Regions from separate parts of the Kocuria sp. KKT182 genome, predicted to be linked through region 2. Evidence: riboswitches for the same ligand, from Rfam matches in the RefSeq annotation. Region 2 holds a riboswitch; each other region holds the start of a gene.
The links. A riboswitch is a leader RNA that binds a small molecule or an ion and turns the genes downstream of it on or off. The one in region 2 is predicted to bind S-adenosylmethionine.
Positions count from the first base shown of each region.

Region 1: another riboswitch for S-adenosylmethionine. It lies ahead of ACZ2G1_RS15230 (O-acetylhomoserine aminocarboxypropyltransferase/cysteine synthase family protein); the one in region 2 lies ahead of ACZ2G1_RS08740 (ABC transporter ATP-binding protein).
Region 3: another riboswitch for S-adenosylmethionine. It lies ahead of ACZ2G1_RS13215 (acyl-CoA dehydrogenase family protein); the one in region 2 lies ahead of ACZ2G1_RS08740 (ABC transporter ATP-binding protein).

Region 1 covers NZ_CM145757.1:3,266,534-3,273,366, reverse strand. Annotated here, with positions in the region: gene ACZ2G1_RS15245 (sulfurtransferase) at 1-855, opposite strand, end outside; gene ACZ2G1_RS15240 (tellurite resistance/C4-dicarboxylate transporter family protein) at 943-2,070, shown strand; gene ACZ2G1_RS15235 (cystathionine gamma-synthase) at 2,133-3,320, opposite strand; gene ACZ2G1_RS15230 (O-acetylhomoserine aminocarboxypropyltransferase/cysteine synthase family protein) at 3,329-4,657, opposite strand; SAM riboswitch class IV at 4,695-4,816, opposite strand; gene ACZ2G1_RS15225 (Lrp/AsnC family transcriptional regulator) at 4,930-5,382, opposite strand; gene ACZ2G1_RS15220 (thiamine pyrophosphate-dependent enzyme) at 5,624-6,799, shown strand; gene ACZ2G1_RS15215 (alpha-ketoacid dehydrogenase subunit beta) at 6,796-6,833, shown strand, end outside.
Region 2 covers NZ_CM145757.1:1,889,466-1,896,298, reverse strand. Annotated here, with positions in the region: gene ACZ2G1_RS08760 (succinate dehydrogenase/fumarate reductase transmembrane subunit) at 1-287, opposite strand, end outside; gene ACZ2G1_RS08755 (AMP-binding protein) at 495-2,621, opposite strand; gene ACZ2G1_RS08750 (ABC transporter permease) at 2,681-3,502, opposite strand; gene ACZ2G1_RS08745 (aliphatic sulfonate ABC transporter substrate-binding protein) at 3,499-4,542, opposite strand; gene ACZ2G1_RS08740 (ABC transporter ATP-binding protein) at 4,638-5,471, opposite strand; SAM riboswitch class I at 5,477-5,581, opposite strand; gene ACZ2G1_RS08735 (maleylpyruvate isomerase N-terminal domain-containing protein) at 5,689-6,366, shown strand; gene ACZ2G1_RS08730 (CoA-binding protein) at 6,452-6,833, shown strand, end outside.
Region 3 covers NZ_CM145757.1:2,812,202-2,819,034, reverse strand. Annotated here, with positions in the region: gene ACZ2G1_RS13230 (NAD(P)/FAD-dependent oxidoreductase) at 1-498, shown strand, start outside; gene ACZ2G1_RS13225 (LLM class flavin-dependent oxidoreductase) at 878-2,248, opposite strand; gene ACZ2G1_RS13220 (MFS transporter) at 2,245-3,660, opposite strand; gene ACZ2G1_RS13215 (acyl-CoA dehydrogenase family protein) at 3,664-5,001, opposite strand; SAM riboswitch class I at 5,115-5,209, opposite strand; gene moeB (molybdopterin-synthase adenylyltransferase MoeB) at 5,341-6,516, opposite strand; gene ACZ2G1_RS13205 (thiazole synthase) at 6,513-6,833, opposite strand, start outside.

The DNA of each region.
Region 1 (6,833 bases), 1.4 Mb from region 2:
GCCCGCCACGGGCCGGGGACCGGGGCGGCCCCACTCGCTCCAGGAGCCGTCGTAGACCGCGACGTCCTCGCGGCCGGCGAGGTGGGCGCCGAGCGCCAGGACGCACGCCGTGAGGCCCGAGCCGCAGCTGGTGACGATCCGCCGCCCCTCGGGCGCGGCCGCCGCGATCCGCTCCCGCAGCTGCGGCAGCGGCAGCAGCCGCCCCTGTCCGTCCTGCAGGTCGGTGTAGGGCAGGCTGACCGCCCCCGGCATGTGCCCGGGGCGCAGACCCGGCCGCGGCTCGGGCTCGGTGCCCGCGAACCGGCCGGCGGAGCGGGCGTCCAGGACGGTGGCGCCCGGGTCGGCCAGGGCGCGGGCGACGTCCTCCGCCCCGACGAAGCCGCCCGGACGGGGCACGAGCTCCACGTCGCCGGGCTCGGCCGGCGGCGCGGCGTGCGCCCCCGTGGGCCGGCCCTCCGCGGCCCACGCCGGGAGACCGCCGTCGAGGACGGCGACCCGGTCGAAGCCCGCGGTCCGGAGCAGCCACCAGACGCGGGCGGACGCGAAGACGCCCTTGGCGTCGTAGGCCACGACCGTGCTCGAGTGCGAGATGCCGAGCGCCCGGGCCGCCGCGCTCAGTTGCTCCGCCGGGGGCGCCGTGTGCGGCAGGTCCGAGGACGGGTCCGAGAAGGGCCCGTCCAGGTCCAGGAGCACCGCCCCGGGGAGGGCCTCCTCGGTCCGGTTGAGCGTGGAGCTCGCGTCCACGAGCACCAGCCGGGGGTCCTGGAGGTGCTCGGCCAGCCAGTGGGTGCTCACCACGGGCCCGGGGAGCTCGAGCGATGCGCTGATGTCGTCGTTCCGGGTGCCGGTGCTCATGCGTCCAAGGCTAGTTCCGCCGGGGCAGTACCGTCCCGGCAGCCGCACGGGGCGGGGCCGCGGGCGGGGCCCCGGTAGCCTGGGCAGGTGGCCGAATCGCTCCGACAACGTGTCCTCGGCGGCGTCCGCGGCCTGGCGCCCGGTTACTTCGCCCTCGTCATGGCCAGCGGCATCCTCTCGGTGGGCCTGCAGATGCAGGGCTTCGCCGCGCTGTCCACGGCCCTGCTCGCGGTGTGCGCGGGCAGCTGGGCGGCGCTGTGCCTGCTCACCGTCTGGCGGTTCGCCGTCTTCCGGCGAGAGTTCGTCGTGGAGTTCCTCGACCCTCGCCGCGCGTTCGGCTTCTTCACCTTCGTGGCCGGCACGAACGTGCTGGCGTCCCGGCTCGCGACGACGGGCTGGCACGGGGCCACGGCCGCGCTCCTAGGACTCGCCGGGGCGGTATGGCTGGGCCTCGGCTACGTGGTCCCGTGGAGCGCGGTGCTCTCCCGGCGCACCCGCCCCGTGGTCAGCACCGCCAACGGGACCTGGTTCATCTGGGTGGTGGCCAGCCAGTCCGTGGCCGTGGCCGCCGCGGCCCTGGACCCGGTGGTGGGCAGCGACGCCTGGCGGCACGTGCTCTCCGTCGTCGCGGTCGCCGGCTGGTCCGTGGGGCTGTTCCTCTACGCCGCGGCGGGCGTGCTCGTGACGCTGCGCATGATGCTCTATCCGCTGCGGCCGGTCGACCTGACCCCGCCGTACTGGGTGGCGATGGGCGCGTGCGCCATCACCGTGCTGGCGGCATCCCGGATCGTGGAGATGTCCGACACCCCGATGGTCGCCGTGGTCCGCGGGCTCGTGGCGGGTCTGGGCCTGGTCTTCTGGGCGTTCGCCACCTGGTTGATCCCGGCCCTGGTGGCGGCCGGGTGGTGGCGCCACCGCGTGCACCGGGTGCCGCTGCGCTACGAGTCCTCGCTGTGGAGTGTGGTCTTCCCGCTGGGGATGTACGCCGTGGCCAGCATCTATCTGGGCCGCGCGGACGACCTGCCGATCGTGGGTCTGGTCGGGGCCGTCTGGCTGTGGGTGGCCCTGAGCGCCTGGGCGATGGTGTTCACTGCCATGCTCGTGCACCTGGTCCGCCGGCTGCTCCTCGGCCGGGAGGATCCGGCTCCGGCCTGGCCGGAGCCGGACGCATCCGTCAGGCCGGACCCAGGGGGCGGACCGGGCGCGGCCCGCTGACCCGGCGGAACCGGCGCCGCCGGCGGCGCCGGCGGCGCAGCCGACCGGGCGGAAAAGACCGGTCAGGCGGCGAGCGCGCGCTCGAGGTCCTCCAGCTGGTCCTCGACGTCCTCGATGCCCACCGAGAGCCGCACCAGGTCCACGGGCACGGCCAGCGCGGTGCCCTTCACGGAGGCGTGCGTCATCTCCGAGGGGTAGCAGATCAGGGACTCCACCCCGCCCAGGCTCACCGACAGCGAGTACAGCCGGGTGCCCTCCGCCACCGCACGGGCCGCGGCCTCCCCGCCGGTCAGCCGGAAGGAGACCATGCCGCCGAACCCGCGCATCTGCGCGGCGGCGAGCGCGTGGCCGGGGTGCCCGGGCAGCCCGGGGTAGAGCACCTGCGCGACCTCGGGGCGCTCCAGGAGCCACTCGGCGATCCGCTGCGCGTTGTCCTGGTGGCGCTCCATCCGCAGGCTCAGGGTCTTGAGCCCGCGGGCGGCCAGGTAGCTGTCCTGGGGGCCCGCCACGGCGCCGGCGGCGAACTGCTGGAAGCCGACCGCCTCGGCGAGCGGGGCCCCGCGCCACTGGGCCGCGCCCACGACCACGGCGCCGCCGAGCACGTCCGAGTGCCCCCCGATGTACTTCGTGGTGGAGTGCACCACGGCGTGCGCGCCGAGCTCGAGGGGGGTCTGCAGGTACGGGGACGCGAAGGTGTTGTCGACGACGAGCAGCGCCCCGGCGTCCCGGGCCAGCTGCGCCCACGCCGCGACGTCGGCGATGCCGAGCAGCGGGTTGGACGGCGTCTCGAGCCACAGCACCTTCGTGGCGCCGGGGCGCACGGCCGCCCGGACGGCGTCGAGGTCCGTGATCTCCACGGGCGTGTGCCCGATGTCCCACGGGGCGAGGACCCGGGTGATCAGCCGGTTGGTGCCGCCGTAGCCGTCGGCGCCGAGCACGATGTGGTCGCCCGGGCGCAGCACGGCGCGCAGCAGGGCGTCCTCTGCCGCGATCCCCGAGGCGAACGCGAACCCCCGCTCGCCGCGCTCCAGGGCCGCGAGCTGCTCCTCGAAGCCGCTGCGGGTGGGGTTGGAGCCGCGGCTGTACTCGTGCCCGGCGCGCAGCACGTTGATCCCGTCCTGGGCGAACGTGGAGGTCTGGTAGATCGGCGGGATGACCGCCCCGGTCAGCGGGTCGGGCTCCTGGCCGGCGTGGACGGCGGTGGTCGTGAAGCCCCGGTGGCGGGTGCGGGTCTCGGTGGGGGACGTCATGGCGGGGCTCACTTCCGGGTGGTCTGGACGGCGGTGACGACGGTGTCGAGGGCCTGGCCGAGGTCGGCCACGAGGTCCTGGGGGGACTCGAGGCCGATCGAGAGCCGGATCGTGGTCTCGGCGATCCCGCCGGCCCGGCGCTGCTCGGGGGTCAGGCGGCAGTGGGTCATGGCCGCCGGGTGGGCCACGAGGCTGCGGGTGTCCCCGATGTTGGCGACCAGCTTGAACAGCCGGAGCGCGTCGATGAACGGGCCCACGGCGCCGTCCGGGGCGGCGAGGTCGAAGGAGAACACGGAGCCGGTCCCGCGCGGGAAGTCCCGGGCCGCGATCCCGGCGCCGGGGTCCCCGGGCACGCCGGGGTGGTGGACGCGGGCGACGGCGGGGTGCCCGGCCAGGAACTCGGCCACCGCCAGCGCCGAGGCCGTGTGGCGGGCCACGCGCAGGTCGAGGGTCTCGGTGCCCTGCAGGATCTGGCTGGCGTTGAACGGGGAGAGCGTGGTGCCGAGGTCGTGCACGTACTTCGCCCGGACCAGGTGCAGGTAGGGGCTGGCGGCGGCGCACTTGTCGACGAGGCTGAGTCCGCCCCAGCGGGCGCGGGCCTGGGTGAACTGCGGCCACTTGTCCGGCCGGGCGGACCAGTCGAAGGTCCCGCCGTCCACGACCGCCCCGGCGAGCGCGTTGCCGTGCCCGCCCAGGAACTTGGTGGCCGAGTGCACCACGATGTCCGCGCCCTTCTCCAGCGGCCGGTACAGGGCCGGGGACGCGAGGGTGTTGTCGACGACGACGGGCACGCCGGCGGTCCGGGCGACGTCGGCGATCCCGGGCAGGTCCGGGAGGGTGGCCAGCGGGTTGCCGATGGACTCGAGCAGGAACGCGCGGGTGTCGGGGCGCACGGCCGCGGCCCACGCCCCCGGGGCGGTGGGGTCCACGAAGGAGACCTCGATGCCGTAGTCCGCGAAGGAGTCGGTGAGCAGGTCCACCGTGCCCCCGTAGAGCTTCTCGGAGGCCACGAGATGCTTCCCGGCGCCCTGGCCGAGCAGGGCCAGCAGCGCCACGGCCACGGCGGACTGGCCCGAGCCGGTCGCCACGGCGCCCGCGCCGCCCTCGAGGTCGCTGATCCGCTGCTCGAGCACGGCCACCGTGGGGTTGCCGGTGCGCGTGTAGGTGAAGCCTGCCCGGGTCTGGGCGAACATCTGCCGGGCCGCCTCGTAGTCCGGGAACTCGAAGGCCGCGGTCTGGTAGATCGGCACCGTCAGGGTGCGCTGGACGACCTGGTCGTGGGTGCCGGCGTGGATCTGCCGGGTCGCGAGGTCGTGGTCGGTCACGGGGATGGACATGGCGCTGCTCCTGTGCCTTGCTCTTACCCGCACCGGTCATCCGCGCGGGCCCGGTGGGCACGCCGCGGAAGATGCAGGCCGCTTCCTCATCCGAACCACCCAATGAGCATGGGGTTGGTGCGTGACCAAGTCGGAGCTTGGCGGTCACGTCTCGTGAAGCTGGAACAACACTATGCGCAGAGGTAGTGGGTGTCCCTCCGCGTCGGAAGATGACGACCGTGACGGTTCGTGACGCCGGCCGTGCGCGCCGGGCCCGGCGCGGGGCCGGCGCGTCAGGCCCGGGTGTCGATGTCCTCGAAGATCAGGAACGTCTGGGTGTCCACCACGCCGGGCAGCTGCTGGACGTGCTCGAAGATCACCTGCCGCAGGTGCACGGTGTCCACGGCCCGCACGAGGAGCATGACGTCGAAGTTCCCGCCCACCAGGGCGATGTGGTGCACGGCGGGGATCGCCTGGAGCTGGGCGCACAGCTCCCGCCAGGTGTTCTGCTGGAGCTTGAGCGTCACGTACGCGGAGGCCTGCAGGCCCGCCCGGACCGGGTCGATCACGGTGCTGAAGCGCAGGATCACCCCCTCGTCCCGGAGCCGGTTGATCCGGGCGTAGGCGTGGGCGCGGGAGACGTGCACGGCCGCGGCGATCGCCGTCACGGACTGCCTCGCGTCTCGGGACAGCTCCGCGAGGATCTTCCGGTCGGTCTCGTCCAGCGGCACGGGGGTCGAGGGCACGGCGGGCTCCTTCGGGGCGGGTCGGGCGCGGGGCCCGGAACGTGTCGGACGAATGCGTGTGCTCCACGCCACACTAGAACATGTCGTCCACGCGCGGTGCACTGTCCGTCTCAGACTTCTGCATTTTCCCCGCTCTGTGGATACGAACCATGCCCGGTTCCCATACTGGGGAGACAGAGCCGCACCACCTTCCTGCCCTCCCCGGACCGCGGCCGCACCGGGGACCGACCGAGGGGACACCATGAGCCAGACCGTCGAGACCCCCGAGGACCCGATCCTCCGGGCCTCCCAGAGCTTCGGCATCACACCGGAGCAGTACATGCTCCCGGCCCGCGGCGAGATCCGCATGGTCGACCCGAGCGGGCGGCTGCTCGCCCCCGAGGAGCAGGGCACCGGCCCCGGCCACGAGTACCCGCTGCCGGCCCCGGACGTCCTGCTGGGCGCCTACGAGAAGCTGGTGGTCGGGCGGCGGGTCAACGACCAGAACTCCGCGCTGGTCCGCCAGGGCCGGATGGCCGTCTACCCGTCCAGCCACGGCCAGGAGGCCTGCCAGGTGGCGGCCGCCCTGTGCCTCGAGGAGGGCGACTGGCTGTTCCCCACCTACCGGGACACCGTGGCGGTCATGACCAAGGGCGTGGACCCGATGCAGGTCATGGCGATCTTCCGCGGCGAGTGGCACAGCGGCTACGACCCGCACGAGCACCACGTGGGCATCCAGTCGACCCCGCTCACCACCCAGCTGCTGCACGCGGTGGGCGTGGCCCACGCCGCCAAGCTGCGCGGCGAGGACACCGTGGTCCTGGCGATGTGCGGGGACGGCGCCACCAGCGAGGGCGACTTCCACGAGGCCCTGAACTTCGCGGCCGTGTTCAAGCTGCCGGTCGTGTTCTTCGTGCAGAACAACGGCTACGCGATCTCCGTGCCCCTGTCCCAGCAGTCCGCGGCCCCGAGCCTCGCCCACAAGGCGGTCGGCTACGGCATGGCCGGCGAGCGCGTGGACGGCAACGACCTCGTGGCGCTGCTCGCCACCCTGCGGCGCGCCGTGGACCTGGCCCGCTCCGAGTCCGAGCCCCTCCTCGTGGAGGCGCACACCTACCGCATGCAGGCGCACACCAACGCCGACGACGCCACCCGCTACCGGGACGACGCCGAGGTGCAGGAGTGGATCGCCAAGGACCCGGTGACCCGGATGCGCGCCTACCTCGGCGCCGAGGACGTGCTCGACGACGCGGCGGAGCAGCGCATCGCCGCCGCCGCCGAGGACGTCGCCACGGCCCTGCGCGACGGCATGAACGCCGACGTGGAGATCGACCCGCTCGAGCTGTTCCGCCACGTCTACACCGAGCAGACCCCGCAGCTCGCCGAGCAGGAGCAGTTCCTGGCCGCCGAGCTCGCCCGAGAGGAGACCGGACAGTGAGCACCCTGCACGCCCCCGCCCCGGCCGGCGAGGC
Region 2 (6,833 bases):
ACCACGAGGCCGGCTGCGAGCACGCCGCGGGCCGCCCAGAGCACCGTGCCGCGCGGCAGCACGGGGGCGCCCGCCGTGCGGAGGAGCTCGGCGTAGGCGTCGAACTTCTGCGCGCCCTGGTAGACCTTCAGGTTCCCCAGCATGTGCACCAGCACGTAGCCCGAGAACAGGGCGCCGGAGGCGGCCATCGCGAGCTTGAGGTCGGTGTTCGGCAGGGCGGGCAGCAGCCCGTCCGGCGCGGAGCGGGCCGTGCCTGCGGGGCGGGGGGAGTCGTTCACGGCATTCATCCTAGGGGCGGTGCGAGCTGAGACGTCACAAGTCTCAACGTCCTTGCGGAGGGGGTCGCGGACCGTCACGGAGCCGCGCCGAGGGGTCGTTTCCCGCCTCCGCGGCGGCGCGAGGGGTCGTTTTCCGCCGGTGCGAGCAGCTCATTCCGACCGAAAGCGACCCCCCGCGGCCGGAGGAGCGCCGGAAGCGACCCCTCGCGGCGGGGGCTAGCGCCGTGCGGCCAGGACGTCGGCGATGCGCTCGAGGGACTCCTCGTTCTGCAGCGAGGACCGGTCACCGAGCGGGGCGCCCTCCCACAGCTGCGCGAGCAGCCGCCGGGTGATCTTCCCGGACCGGGTCTTCGGCAGGTCCGGGACCGCCACGACCGCCCGCGGCTTGGCGATCGGCCCGATCTCGTGCGCCACGTGCTCGCGCAGGGCCGCGGTCAGCTCCTCCGCCGGGACCCGGGCGGCCTCGGGGGTCAGCACCACGTAGGCGAGCACCGCGTGCCCGGTCAGCTCGTCGCGCACCGGCGCGGCACCGGCCTCCACCACCCACGGGTGGGTGACGAGCGCCGACTCGATCTCGATGGTGGACAGCCGGTGCCCGGAGACGTTGATGACGTCGTCGACCCGCCCCAGGATGTAGATGTCCCCCTCCTCGTCGTAGCGGGCGCCGTCCCCGGCGAGGAACCAGCCCTGCTCGGCGTAGGCCTGCCAGTAGGAGGAGAGGTAGCGCTGCGGGTCGCCCCACACGGTGCGGGCCATCGAGGGACCGGTCCGGTCCACCACCACGAAGCCCTGCACCCCGGGCGGGACCGTCTCCCCGGCCTCGTCGACCACGCGGGTGGAGATCCCCGGGACCGCCCGGGTCGCGCAGCCGGGCTTGAGCGCGGTGCGCGGGGCTCCGTCGTCGAACGTCCCCGGGGGCGCGAACTGGGGGTCGTGCGGCCGCGGGGACATCACGGTGGCGCCGGTCTCGGACTGCCACCACGTGTCCACGAACGGCACCTCGTCCCTGCCCAGCTGCGCGCGCAGCCAGCGCCAGGCCTCGGGGTTGATCGACTCGCCCACGGAGCCGAGCAGCCGGATCGAGTTGAGGTTGTAGAGCGGCGGGACGCCCTTCGGGAACGCGCCCATCAGGGAGCGGATCAGCGTGGGCGCCGTGTAGTAGGCGGTGACCCCGTAGCGCTCGACCACCTCGAAGTGCCGGCCCCAGTGCGGGGTGTTCGGGGTGCCCTCGTAGATCACCTCGGACACGCCGTTGACCAGCGGCCCGTAGATCTCGTAGGTGTGCGCGGTGACCCACGCGAGGTCCGCGGTGCACCAGTGGACGGTCGAGTCCACCTTCGCGGGGTCGTTGACGGTGGCCAGCTCGTCCGGGCGCAGCACGCCGTCCTCGTCCTCGACGTCGGGCAGCAGGTCGAACAGCAGCGCGTGGGTGTAGGCGGTCTGCACGAGGTAGCCGCCCATCGTGTGCACCAGGCCCTTGGGCCGTCCGGTGGTCCCGGAGGTGTAGATGATGAACAGCGGCGTCTCGGCGTCGAACGCCTCGGGCACGTGCACGTCGGACTGGTCGGCGACCAGCTCGTGCCACCACACGTCCCGCCCGCGCGTCCACGGGACCGCGTCCTCCTCCTTGGAGTGCGTCCCCCGGGTGCCCCGCGGCAGGTCCGTGCGCCCGGGCCGGGAGGTGCGGCGCACGACGACGACGTGCTCGACCGCGTTGTCACCGCTGCAGGCCTCGTCGGCCACGGCCTTCACGGGCACCACGGCGCCGCGCCGGTGCTGCCCGTCCGTGGTCACGAGGACCTTGGCGCCGGTGTCCTCGACGCGGAAGCGCAGCGCCTCGGCGGAGAACCCGCCGAAGACCAGGGAGTGCACCGCGCCGATGCGGGCGCAGGCCAGCGTGATGATGACGGTCTCCGGGATGACGGGGAGGTAGATCACCACCCGGTCGCCCTGCTCCACGCCCAGGGCGAGCAGGGCGTTGGCGGCGCGGGAGACCTCCCGCTGCAGGTCGGCGTAGGTGTAGACCAGCCGGTCCCCGGGCTCTCCCTCGAAGTACAGGGCCACGTGGGCGCCGCGGCCGGCCTCGACGTGGCGGTCCACGCAGTTGTGGGCCACGTTGAGCCTGCCGCCCTCGAACCACGCGATCTCCGGGACCGACCAGGTGGGGCCGCCCTGCTCGTCCGTCCCGAGCCGCCGCGGGGCCTCGAAGCGGTGCGCGGTGGTCCACGGCCGCGCCCAGTCGAGGCGCGACGCCTGCGCCTCCCAGAAGGCGATCCGGGCCTCTTCCGAGACCAGGGCGGGATTGGGGGTGGGGGAGGAGGGGTCGCTCCAGCTGAAGCTCACGGTGCTGCTGTCCTTTCCGGCCGGCACGGACGACGGTTCCACTGTGCCAGGCGCACGTGTCAGGCCCATTTCTTGGCGGCCCACTTCTCGAAGACTCCCAGCAGCGCGTCCGTCGCCTTGCCGAGCACCGCGAGCAGCACGATGGCGAGGAGCAGGCGGTCGGTGCGGCCGTTGTTCTGCGAGTCGGTGAGCAGCCAGCCCAGGCCCATGGAGGCGCCCAGCAGCTCGGCGGCCACGAGGAACAGCCACGCCTGGGCCAGGGCCAGGCGCAGCCCCGAGATGACCGACGGCATGACGGCCGGCAGCTGCACCGTGGTGAGCAGGCGCAGCCCGTGCAACCCGAACGCCCGCGCCGCCTCGATGAGGTTGCGGTCCACGTGCTGCAGGGCCGCGGAGACGGTGGTGTAGACCGGGAAGAACGCGCCGATGGCCACCAGCGTGACCTTGGAGTCCTCGCCGAGGCCGATCCACAGCAGCAGCAGCGGCACCCACGCCAGGGACGGCACCGCGCGGAACGCCCCGATCGTGGGGCCCACCAGTGTGGAGCCCCAGCGGGAGAGGCCGATGAAGGACCCGGCCACGAGGCCGAGCCCGGCGCCGATCAGGAAGCCGATCAGCACGCGCTGGGTCGAGATGCCCACGTGGGTCCACAGGTCCCCGCCGGCCAGCAGGCCGATCCCGGCCTCGAGCACCGCGAGCGGGGCCGGCAGCTGCACGGCGCTGAAGACGCCGGCGGTGGACAGCACGTGCCACAGCACCAGCAGCGCGGCGGGCAGCAGCAGGCCCAGCCCGGTGCGCAGCAGCGGCCGCCGCCGGGGGGCCGCGGCGGGGGCGTCCTCGAGACGCTGCGCCTCCTCGGCGGGGGCCAGGGGCTGCGTCACTGCCCGGCCCCGACCAGCTCGGCCGCGCGGGAGGCGTCGGCGTTCTCGGCGTAGGAGCTCTCCACGATGCTCCCGAGCGCCTCGTCGATCTGCTCCTGGCCGGCCACGTCGTCGGACTCCACGAAGATCGGCCCGACCTTCTCGAGGACCGCCAGCTGCTCGTCGCCCGGCACGTGGTCGATGTCCAGGTTGGTGCGCTCGAGCACCTTCTCGGCCACGGACAGCTCGATCCCGGCCGCCTCGGCGAGCAGCTGCGCGGTCTCCTCCGTGTTCTCCTGCGCCCACTGCCGGGCGTAGGCGTAGACGTCCACCACGGTCTGGGCGGCCTCGGGCTGCTCCTCGAGGAAGCTCTCGTGGGCGTTGAGGAAGCCGTAGGTGTTGAAGTCGACGTTGCGGTAGAACAGCTCCGCGCCGTTCTCCTCCGCGGCGGCCATGATCGGGTCGAGCCCGGACCAGGCGTCCACCTGGCCGTTCTCCAGGGCGGCGCGGCCGTCGGCGTGCTGCAGGTTCTGGATCGTGACGTCCCCGGCGTCCACCCCGGCCTCGTCGAGGGCCTGGAGCAGGAAGAAGTACGGGTCGGTGCCCTTGGTCGCGGCCACGGTGCGGCCCTCGAGGTCCGCGACCTCCTGCACCTCGCTGCCGGCGGTGGTGACCAGGGCGGACCACTCCGGCTGCGAGTAGAGGTCGATCACCCGGATCGGGGTGCCGTTGCTGCGGGCCAGCAGCGCCGCGGAGCCCGCGGTGGAGCCGATGTCCACCGCCTCCGCACGCAGCGCCTCGTTGGCCTTGTTCGACCCGGCGGACTGCACCCACTCCACCTCGATGCCCTCCTCGGCGAACGCGGTCTCGAGCCAGCCCTTCTCCTTGATCACCACGGAGAGCGGGTTGTAGGTGGCCCAGTCCACGCGGACGGTGCCGTCCCCGGCGGCCTCCGCGGGCGGCTCACCGGAGCCCTCACCGGCCATGCACCCGGTCAGGCCGAGGGCCAGGACGGCGGCGAGTGCGGGGACGGTGCGGACGGAGCGCTGGGGCAGGGGCATGGCGGAGCCTTTCGTGGTGGACGGACGGTGCCGGGCGGCGCGGGCGGGTGCCGCCGCTGGTCCGGGGAGGGGAGTCGGGGTGGGGGCGGGCCGCGTCAGCGGGTCGCGGGGTGGTGGGTGTCGACGCCGAGGTGGCCGAGGAGCTGCACGCGCAGCTCGGCGAGGACCTCGGAGGCCCGGTCCCGGGGGCGCTCGCCGGGGACGGCGAGGATCGTGCTGATCGAGGCCGGGGCGGTGGGCCCGGTCCGGCCCAGGACCACGATCCGGTCCGCGAGCTGCAGCGCCTCGTCGACGTCGTGGGTGACGAGCAGGACGGTGGTGGGCTGGGCCGCGTGGATCGTGAGCAGCAGGTCCTGCATCTTCAGGCGGGTCAGGGCGTCGAGCGCGCCGAAGGGCTCGTCGAGCAGCAGGACCCCGGGATTGCGGGCCAGGGCCCGGGCCAGGGACGCGCGCTGGGCCATGCCGCCGGAGATCGCGCGGGGACGGTGGCCGGCGTGCGCGGTGAGCCCCACCAGGCGCAGCAGGTCGTCGATCACGGCGTCCCCCTCGTCCCGGGGGAGTCCGCGGGGCAGGCCCAGGCGGACGTTCTCGCGCACCGAGCGCCACGGCAGCAGGCGGGGCTCCTGGAAGGCGACCGCGCAGCGCGGGTCGATGCCGGACACGGGGGTGCCGTCGATGAGCACCCGCCCGGCCGAGGCGGTGTCGAGCCCTGCCGCGGCCCGGAGGAGCGTGGACTTGCCGCACCCCGAGGGCCCCAGGACCGCCAGGACCTCGCCGGGCCGGGCCGTGACGTCGACGTCCTGCAGGACGTGGTGGGTCTCGCGGCCGGACGGGAAGGCCTTGCCGACGTGCTCGAAGGCCACGGAGAAGGCGCGCTTCGCGGTGCCCGGTGCGGTGGCCGGCGCAGAGCCCAGCAGGGAAGTGCTCATGATCAACTCCATCGGTCCTGGCATTAGCACCTCGCACGGAGGATCAGACGGATCCGTGCCGGTTGCTGCGACGTCGACGAGCCAGGTCTCTCAGCCGCTCCGGATGGTTACACCACCAATTGAACGTCCTCGGCGTGTTCCCTGGCAAATCCGTCGCATCCGTGGTGATCGCGACACATCGCTGGCACGGGAGCCCTCCGTGCCCCACCATGGACCCATGACGAGCCGCAGAAGCCCGGCCCGGGCGGACCTGGTGCGCGACGCCTGCGCGGCGTTCGGCGCGGTCCTCGACGGGCTCGGCGACGACGACTCCTGGGCCGCCACTGGCTGCCCGGGGTGGTCGGTCCGGGACCTCACCCACCACTGCGCGATGGACGCCCTGCGGGGGCTGGTCGCGCTGCATACGCCCACCACCGCCCGCCCCGACCGGGACGCCGCGACCTACTGGACCGACTGGGGCGGCGATCCCGCGGGGGCCGCCGAGGCCCGGCGCCACACCCGCGTGGCCGCGTCCATGGTCCTGGACTGGGAGCCGGTGCGCGCCCTCCACCGCGAGACCACCCGGGCGCTCGTGCACGCCGCGCAGCACTGCGGCGACGGCGCGGTCCGCACCCAGGGGCACGTGCTGCGCGTCGAGGACCTGCTGAGCACCCTCGCGGTGGAGGCCACGGTCCACCACCTGGACCTGATCCAGCACCTGGACGGCTCCCCGGGTCCCGCCGTGGACGGGCTCGCCGAGGTCCGCCGGGTCCTCACCGACCTGTGGGAGCGGGAACCGCTCGAGCACTGGAGCGACGAGCACTTCGCCCGCGTGGGCACCGGCCGGGCGGAGCTGACCGCCCAGGAGCGTGCGGAGCTGGGCGCGCACGCGGACCTCCTGCCGCTCTTCTCCTGACCCTCCCCCCTCCGCGAGGTCGCCGACACGTGCAATCCCGCGGAGGAAGAAGGAGGGGGAACGGGTTCCGTGCCAGGCTGGGGGCATGAGCCGCAACGACCCCGCCGTCATCGACCGCCTCATGACACGGCCCGGCCGGTGGGCCGTGGTGGGGCTGACCGGCAACACGGCCCGTCCGGCGCACTCGGTGGCGAAGCGGATCCGGGACGACCTCGGCATGACGATCGTCCCGGTCAACCCGAAGGGCGAGCCGGTGCACGGCGAGCCCGGCCACCGCACGCTCGCCGAGGTCCCGGGGCCGATCGACGTGGTGGACTGCTTCGTGAACTCCCGCCGCGTCGGCGCGGTGGTGGACCAGGCCATCGCCGTGGGCGCCGCCGCGGTGTGGCTGCAGCTGGGCGTCGTCGACGAGGACGCCGCCGCCCGGGCGGAGCGGGCCGGCCTCGACGTGGTCATGGACACCTGCC
Region 3 (6,833 bases), 920 kb from region 2:
GCCACGGTCGACGGGACGCCGCGGGATCTGTCCTACGACCTGCTGCACCACAGCCCCGCCCACCGGGCCCCGGCCTGGATCGCCGACGCGGGACTGGGCGTCGCGCCGGGCCCGGGCGCCGCTTGGGCCGGCTACGCGGACGTGGATGCGCAGACCCTGCGCCACCGCCGTGTGCCCACCGTGTGGGCCTGCGGGGACGCTGCCGCGCTGGGGACCGCCTCGTCCGGCGGGGCACTGCGCCACCAGACGAAGATCCTCACCGAGAACCTCCTGGCCGCCCGTGACGGCCGGGATCCCACGGCCTCCTACGACGGGTACACCGTGACCCCCGTGACGGTGCAGCGGGGCCGGGCCGTGCTGGCCGAGTTCGACCGGGACAACGAACTGGCGCCCAGCATCCCCGGCGTGCCGCTGCTGGCCCCGAAACGCGCCTCCTGGTTCTTCGACCTCGAGGTCCTCCCCCGGCACTACTGGAACGTGATCCTCCGGGGCTTCTAGTGGACCATGTGTGCACACATCCGTGGCGCCTCGTTCCCCGCTCCGATGGCACCTGATGGCCCGCGCCTCCAGTCGTCGCAGCATGAGCCGGGAGAAATGAGGGTCGGACGTCGGGAGGCGCCCCGAGGAACAAGATTCATGCATCTGCACAGGATTGTGCACCGCGATATTACCGTCTGGTACTTTTCGGGTAGCACCGGCTCCCACGCCGGTGCAGTGACCCCCATGATCCGTTCCCCGGCGGTCGGGGGTCGCCTTCTGCGCCTCGGCGCGGCGAAGCGCCCCTGCCCTCTCCCGGGCAGGGGCGCTTCGTGCCGGGGACTCGGGACGGCGGCCGACCACCGGATCCGTCGAGCGGGGTGCCCCGACGGCCCGGCGGTCACCGGCGGTAGGAGGCCCCGCGGTGGTCGTCGGCCAGCCTCGGCCCGGCGCCGGCCAGCGCCTCGCGCAGCGTTCTGCCGGCGGGGAGGGCCCCGGGCTCCGGCAGCAGGCCGCGGCGCCGCAGCTCCGGCGAAACCATCGTGGTGAACCGCTCCAGGTCCGCCGGCCGCACGGCCGCCGAGATGTTGAAACCGTCCACGCCGGCCTCCTCGCGCCAGCGCTCGAGCTCGTCCGCCACGGTGCCGGGCGCCCCGGCGATGACGGGCCCGCGGCCGCCGATGGCCACGAACTCGGCCAGGTCCCGCACCGTCCAGGTCCGGTCCGGGGACAGCGACGTGAACGCCGCGAGCGCGGACTGGTTGGCGTCGGTGGCCACGTACTCGAGCGGCGCGTCGGGGTCCGCCCCGGCCAGATCGACGCCGGTCCAGCCGCCGAACAGGGACAGCGCTCCCTCGATGTCCACGTGCCGGCGGTATCCGTCGAGCCTGGCGTGGGCCTCGTCGTCGGTCTCGGCGACCACCACGGTGGCCATGGCGAAGGTCTTCACGGCGTCCTCGGCCCGTCCCTGCGCGGCCAGTTCGGCCCGGACGCCGTCGGTCCACCGGCGCACGAGCTGCGGGGTGTTGCCGATGAAGAAGATGGCCTCGGCGTGGTCCACGGCGAACTGCTGTCCGCGCGTCGAGGCGCCGGCCTGGAACAGGAACGGGGTGCCCTGGGGTCCGGGGTGGGTCAGCGCCTGGCCGGGCACGGAGAACCAGGTGCCCTCGTGGCCGATGGGGTGCACGAGCTCCGGGTCCACGAAGACCCCGGTGCCGGCGTCCGCCTTCACCGCCCCCGGCTCGAAGGAGCCCTCAAGGAGCTTGTACATGACCTCCATGTACTCGTCGGCGCGGTCGTAGCGCTCGTCGTGCGGGATCTGCCGGTCCATGCCCAGGTTGCGGGCGGCGGAGTCCTGGTAGGAGGTCACCACGTTCCACGCCACCCGGCCGCGGGTGAAGTGGTCGAGGGTCGCGAAGGTGCGGGCCAGCAGGTAGGGGGCTTCGTAGGTGACCGAGGCGGTCACCCCGAAGCCGAGCTGCTCGGTGGCCGCGGCCATCGCCGGCACCGCGACGAGCGGGTCGAGCACCGGGTACTGCACTCCCCCGCGGGCCGTGGCCTCTGCCCCGCCGCCGTACACGTCGTAGACGCCGGGGACGTCCGCCAGGAACAGCGCGGTGAAGCCGCCCTCCTCGAGGGTGCGGGCCAGCGACGTCCAGTACTCGAGCGTGTCGAAGCCGGCGACCCCGGCCTCCGGGTGGCGCCACAGTCCCGGTGACTGGTGCACGGGCACCATCATGTCGAAGGCGTTCAGCAGCAGGGGGCGGCTCATACGGTGGTCCTCTCGGGGGTGGGCTGGGTGGCGCTCGCGGCGGCGGTAGTCGCGAGGGCCGGGTCGGCCGCGGTCCGGCCGGCGTGCAGATCGGTGAGTTCGGTGCCGCGCCGGTCCCGGGCGGGATCCTTCGCGGCCAGGGCGGCGACGACGGAGAGCACGGCCAGCACGGAGAGGTAGCCGGCGATCAGCCACGGGGTGTCCCCGCCGGCGGCGAAGAGCAGGGCGGCGATCAGCGGCATGAGCCCGCCGCCCAGGACGGTGCCGACCTGGTAGCCGAAGCTCACGCCCGAGTACCGCACGTGCACGGGGAACTGCTCGGCGAACCAGGCCGCCTGCGGTCCGTAGACCGCGTCGTGGACGAGGTTGATGCCGAGGATGACCACGAGCGGCAGCAGGGCGAGCGGGCCGGCCTCGAGGAAGGCGAACAGCACCCAGCCGAAGACGCCGATCGCCGCGTAGGCGGTCACCGAGACGACCTTCCGGCCCACCCGGTCGGACAGCCAGGCCCAGAACGGGGTGGAGAACAGGCCGATGGCCGAGGCGATCATCACCGCGGTCACGCCCGCGGCGCTGTCCCCGCGCACGTCCCGCAGGTAGGTCAGCATGTAGACCGTCACCAGGTAGTAGACGGCGTTCTGGGCCAGGCGCAGGCCGATCGTCACCAGCACCGGGCGGCGGTGGTGGACCAGCAGCTCCCGCAGGGGGGCCTTGGCCACGTTCCCCGAGGCCCGGTGCTCCAGGAACTCCGGGGCGTCGGCCACCCCGAGGCGGATCCACAGGCCCACCGCCACGAGCAGGGCCGAGAGCAGGAAGGGGATGCGCCAGCCGTAGGCGGCGAACTGCTCCTCGCTCATGACGTTCTGCACGATGAAGAACGCGCCGGTGGCCAGCAGCATGCCGGCGGAGGAGCCGATCTGGGTGAAGGACCCGAAGAACCCGCGGTGGCGGGCCGGTGAGTGCTCCACGCTCAGCAGCGCGGAGCCGCCCCACTCGGCACCGGCGGACAGGCCCTGGAGGATGCGCAGGACCACGAGGCCGACGACGGCCCACCAGCCGATCACCTCATAGGTGGGCAGCAGGCCGATCAGGGTGGAGGCCACGCCCATGAGCAGCAGCGAGGCCACCAGCAGGGCCTTGCGGCCGATCCGGTCCCCCAGGTGCCCGGCGATGATCCCGCCCAAGGGTCGGGCGATCACCCCGACCGCGAGCGTGGCGAAGGACGCCACGATGCCGCCGAGCTCGGTGGCCATGGGGAAGAACTGGACGTTGAAGACGAGTGCGGCGGCGGTGCCGTAGAGGTAGAAGTCGTACCACTCGATGGTGGTCCCGGCGAAGGCCGAGGCCAGGACGCGCTTCTTGCCGTGGACGATGCTGCTGCGGCCCGGGGCGGCCGTGGTCGTGGTGCTCATGCGTCAGGCTCCTGGGGTTCGGTCGGCGTCGGCCGTGACATCGGTCGTGGCGCCGGTCCTCGCGTCGCCGATGGCGTTCAGGCCCTCCGGCAGGGTGCCGTTGATGAGGTAGTCGCCGAGGGCTCGGGCGCGGAAGGCGATCGGGTTGTGGGTGGCCACGGTCTGGGCGTTGCGCCAGTGCCGGTCCAGGCCCTTGGCCGTGGACGTGGCGGAGGCGCCCACGGTGAGGAACAGGTCCTGGGCCGCGCCGAGCGCCAGCTCCGGCACGGTGACCTGGGCGTGCTCCACGGCGATCTCGGACTCGTGCAGCGCCGCCGGGAGGGCCCCGGTGAAGTCCGGCCGGTCGGCGCCGGCCGCTGCGGCGGCGGCGATCCCGGCGTCCAGGGCGCGGGCGGCGTGCAGGACGGTGGCCTCGGCGGCGAAGGCCTTGGCGGAGATCCGCCCGGTGGCCTCCTGGATCAGCGGGTCGTCGCGGAACGGCAGGCCGAGCCCGGTGTTGAAGGTCCGCCGGCGTCCGGCGATGGTCTCCACCGCGTCCCGCCGGGCCGCCCGGGCGATGCCGGCCAGCACGGCCAGCAGCACGAGCTGGAAGAAGGCGGCCTCGTGGACGGCCTCCGCGCTGCCGGCGGTGCGGTCCAGCACGGCGTCCTCCGGGACGCGCACCCGCTCGAAGACCGCGGTGCCGGTGCCGGTGAGCTTCTGCCCGAAGCCGTCCCAGTCGTCCTCGAGCGTCACGCCCTCGGCGTCCGTGGCGACGACGGCGAAGCGCCGCCCGTCGCGGCCGTCCAGGGCGGCCGAGACGCGGGTGTAGTCGCAGAAGACGGAGCCGGTGGCGTAGAACTTCCGGCCGGTGAGCTCCCAGCCCTCGGCGGTCCGGCTCAGCACGGTGTTCAGGGTGCCCAGCGCGTTGCCGCCCTTCTCCGTGGAGGCGTTGCCGACGGTGGCTCCGGCCAGCACCCGCGGGTACCAGACCTCCTGGAGCTCCCGGGGCAGGAAGCGCAGGGACTCCACGAAGCCGTGGTGGGAGCGGTAGAGGTGGGCGATGTTGGAGTCGGCCTCGGCCAGGTCGACCAGCAGCCGGGTGAAGTCCTCGAGGCTGACCCCGGGGCCGCCGTGGGCCGCCGGGACGCGCAGGGCACCGAACCCGGCCCGGTCCAGCCGGCCGACCTCCGCGTAGGGCAGCGCGCGCCGGAGGTCCCGGTCCAGGGCGCCGGCGGCGATCTCCGCGAACAGCGGCCGGAAGTGCTCCCGCAGCCCGGCGTAGTCCCCGGGCAGGCCGGCGGCGAGGTCCGTGCCGGCGCGGGGATGGGCGGTGGTCTCCTCGACCGTGCTCGGGGTCATGCGGGGGTCCTCTCGGTCGCACCGAGGATTGCCGGTCGGCCGGTCGCGCCGGGGGCGGGCCCGGTGGCGGCAGCGCCGGAGGCTGACGTCACGGACCGACTGCAGATCCGGGATCTCCATCGGTTCTGGCATTAGCACCCTGACCCCGGTGGAGGGCGGGTTGCTGCGGCGTCGTCGAGCCAGATCTCTCAGCCGCTCTGAATGGGGCGCTTGCCATGGCATCAGACCGCCCGGTCCGGGACCAACCGGATGACGGGCGCACGTCATGGAATGTCACGACGGCGTCACAGAAGGTCACGTCCTCCGCGGTGGTGTAGCGGTGTGCCGCAGGAGACCGGATCAGTAGACCGGCTGGTCCGGGTCCACCTGTGCCGCCCAGGCGAGCACCCCGCCCTCGAGGTGGCGGACCCGCTCCTCCCGCCCGGCGTAGAAGGAGCGCAGCGCGGCGAGCGCGGTCGCGGAGCGGGCCCCGGCCTTGCAGTGCAGCACGAGGTCCGTGCCACGGGCCTCCGGGGGCAGGGCGTCCGCGCCGCGGTCGAGGATCTCCTGCAGCGGGACGGGCACGGCGCCGTCGATGGCCACGAGCTCCCGCTCCCAGTCCTCGCGCACGTCCACCAGGGCGAAGGACGCCTCCCCGCGCTCCCGGCGCTCGAGCAGCCGGGCCAGCTCGGCCGACCCGACGGTCTCGGAGGCGTCCGCGCCGGGCAGCGCGCAGACCGCGGCGGGCTGGGCCACCGCGGTGACCGGGGCGGCGTCGGGATCCGGGGTGAGCCGCATCTCGCGCCAGGTCATCGCGAGCGCGTCGTGCAGCAGCACCCGTCCGAGCAGGGGCTCCCCGGTGCCGGTGACGAGCTTGACGGCCTCGGTGACCATGACCGCGCCGACGGTGGCGGGGAGCATGCCGAAGACCCCGCCCTCGGCGCAGCTGGGCACCTCGCCGTCCGGCGGGGCCTCGGGGTAGAGGTCCCGGTAGGTGGGCCCGTGCCCGGCCCAGAACACGCTGACCTGCCCCTCGAAGCGCAGGATGGAGCCCCACACGCAGGGTGTTCTGGTCAGGGCGGCGGCGTCGCTGACCACGTAGCGGGTCGCGAAGTTGTCGGCGCCGTCCAGGACCAGGTCGTACCCGCCGATGATGTCCACGGCGTTGTCCGCGTCCAGCCGGACGGGGTGGGTGCGGACCTCCACCAGCGGGTTGAGCGCGGTGACGGCCTCGGCGGCGGAGACGGCCTTGGGACGGCCGACGTCGGCGGTCGTGTGCACCACCTGGCGCTGCAGGTTGGAGACCGCCACCACGTCGTCGTCGACGATCCCGAGGGTCCCGACCCCCGCCGCGGCGAGGTACTGCAGGGCCGGGGACCCGAGCCCCCCGGCGCCGACGACGAGCACGCGGGCGTTCCGCAGCCGCCGCTGGCCGAGGGTCCCGATCCCGGGCAGGGTCAGGTGCCGGGCGTAGCGCTCGAGCTCCTCGCGGGTCAGTTCGGGGCCGGGCTCCACGAGCGGGGGCAGCGGGCTCACGGCCGCTCCCCCACGGGCGCCCAGTCCCCGCGCGGCACGTCCGCCGGGCCGACTGAGGAGCCGGCGGACGACCCGTCGGCCCGCCCGGCACCGGCGGCGTCCGTGTCGATCCGCCCGGCCATCGACGAGGACGCCTGGGCGTGGCGGCGGGCCGGGATGCGCCCGGCACCGGCGGCGAGCCGGCCGGCGAGCACGGCGTGGCGCATCGCGGTGGCCATCGCCACCGGGTCCTGGGCGCGGGTGACGGCGCTGGCCAGCAGCACGGCGTCGCAGCCCAGCTCCATGGCCAGGGCGGCCTCGGAGGCGGTGCCGATCCC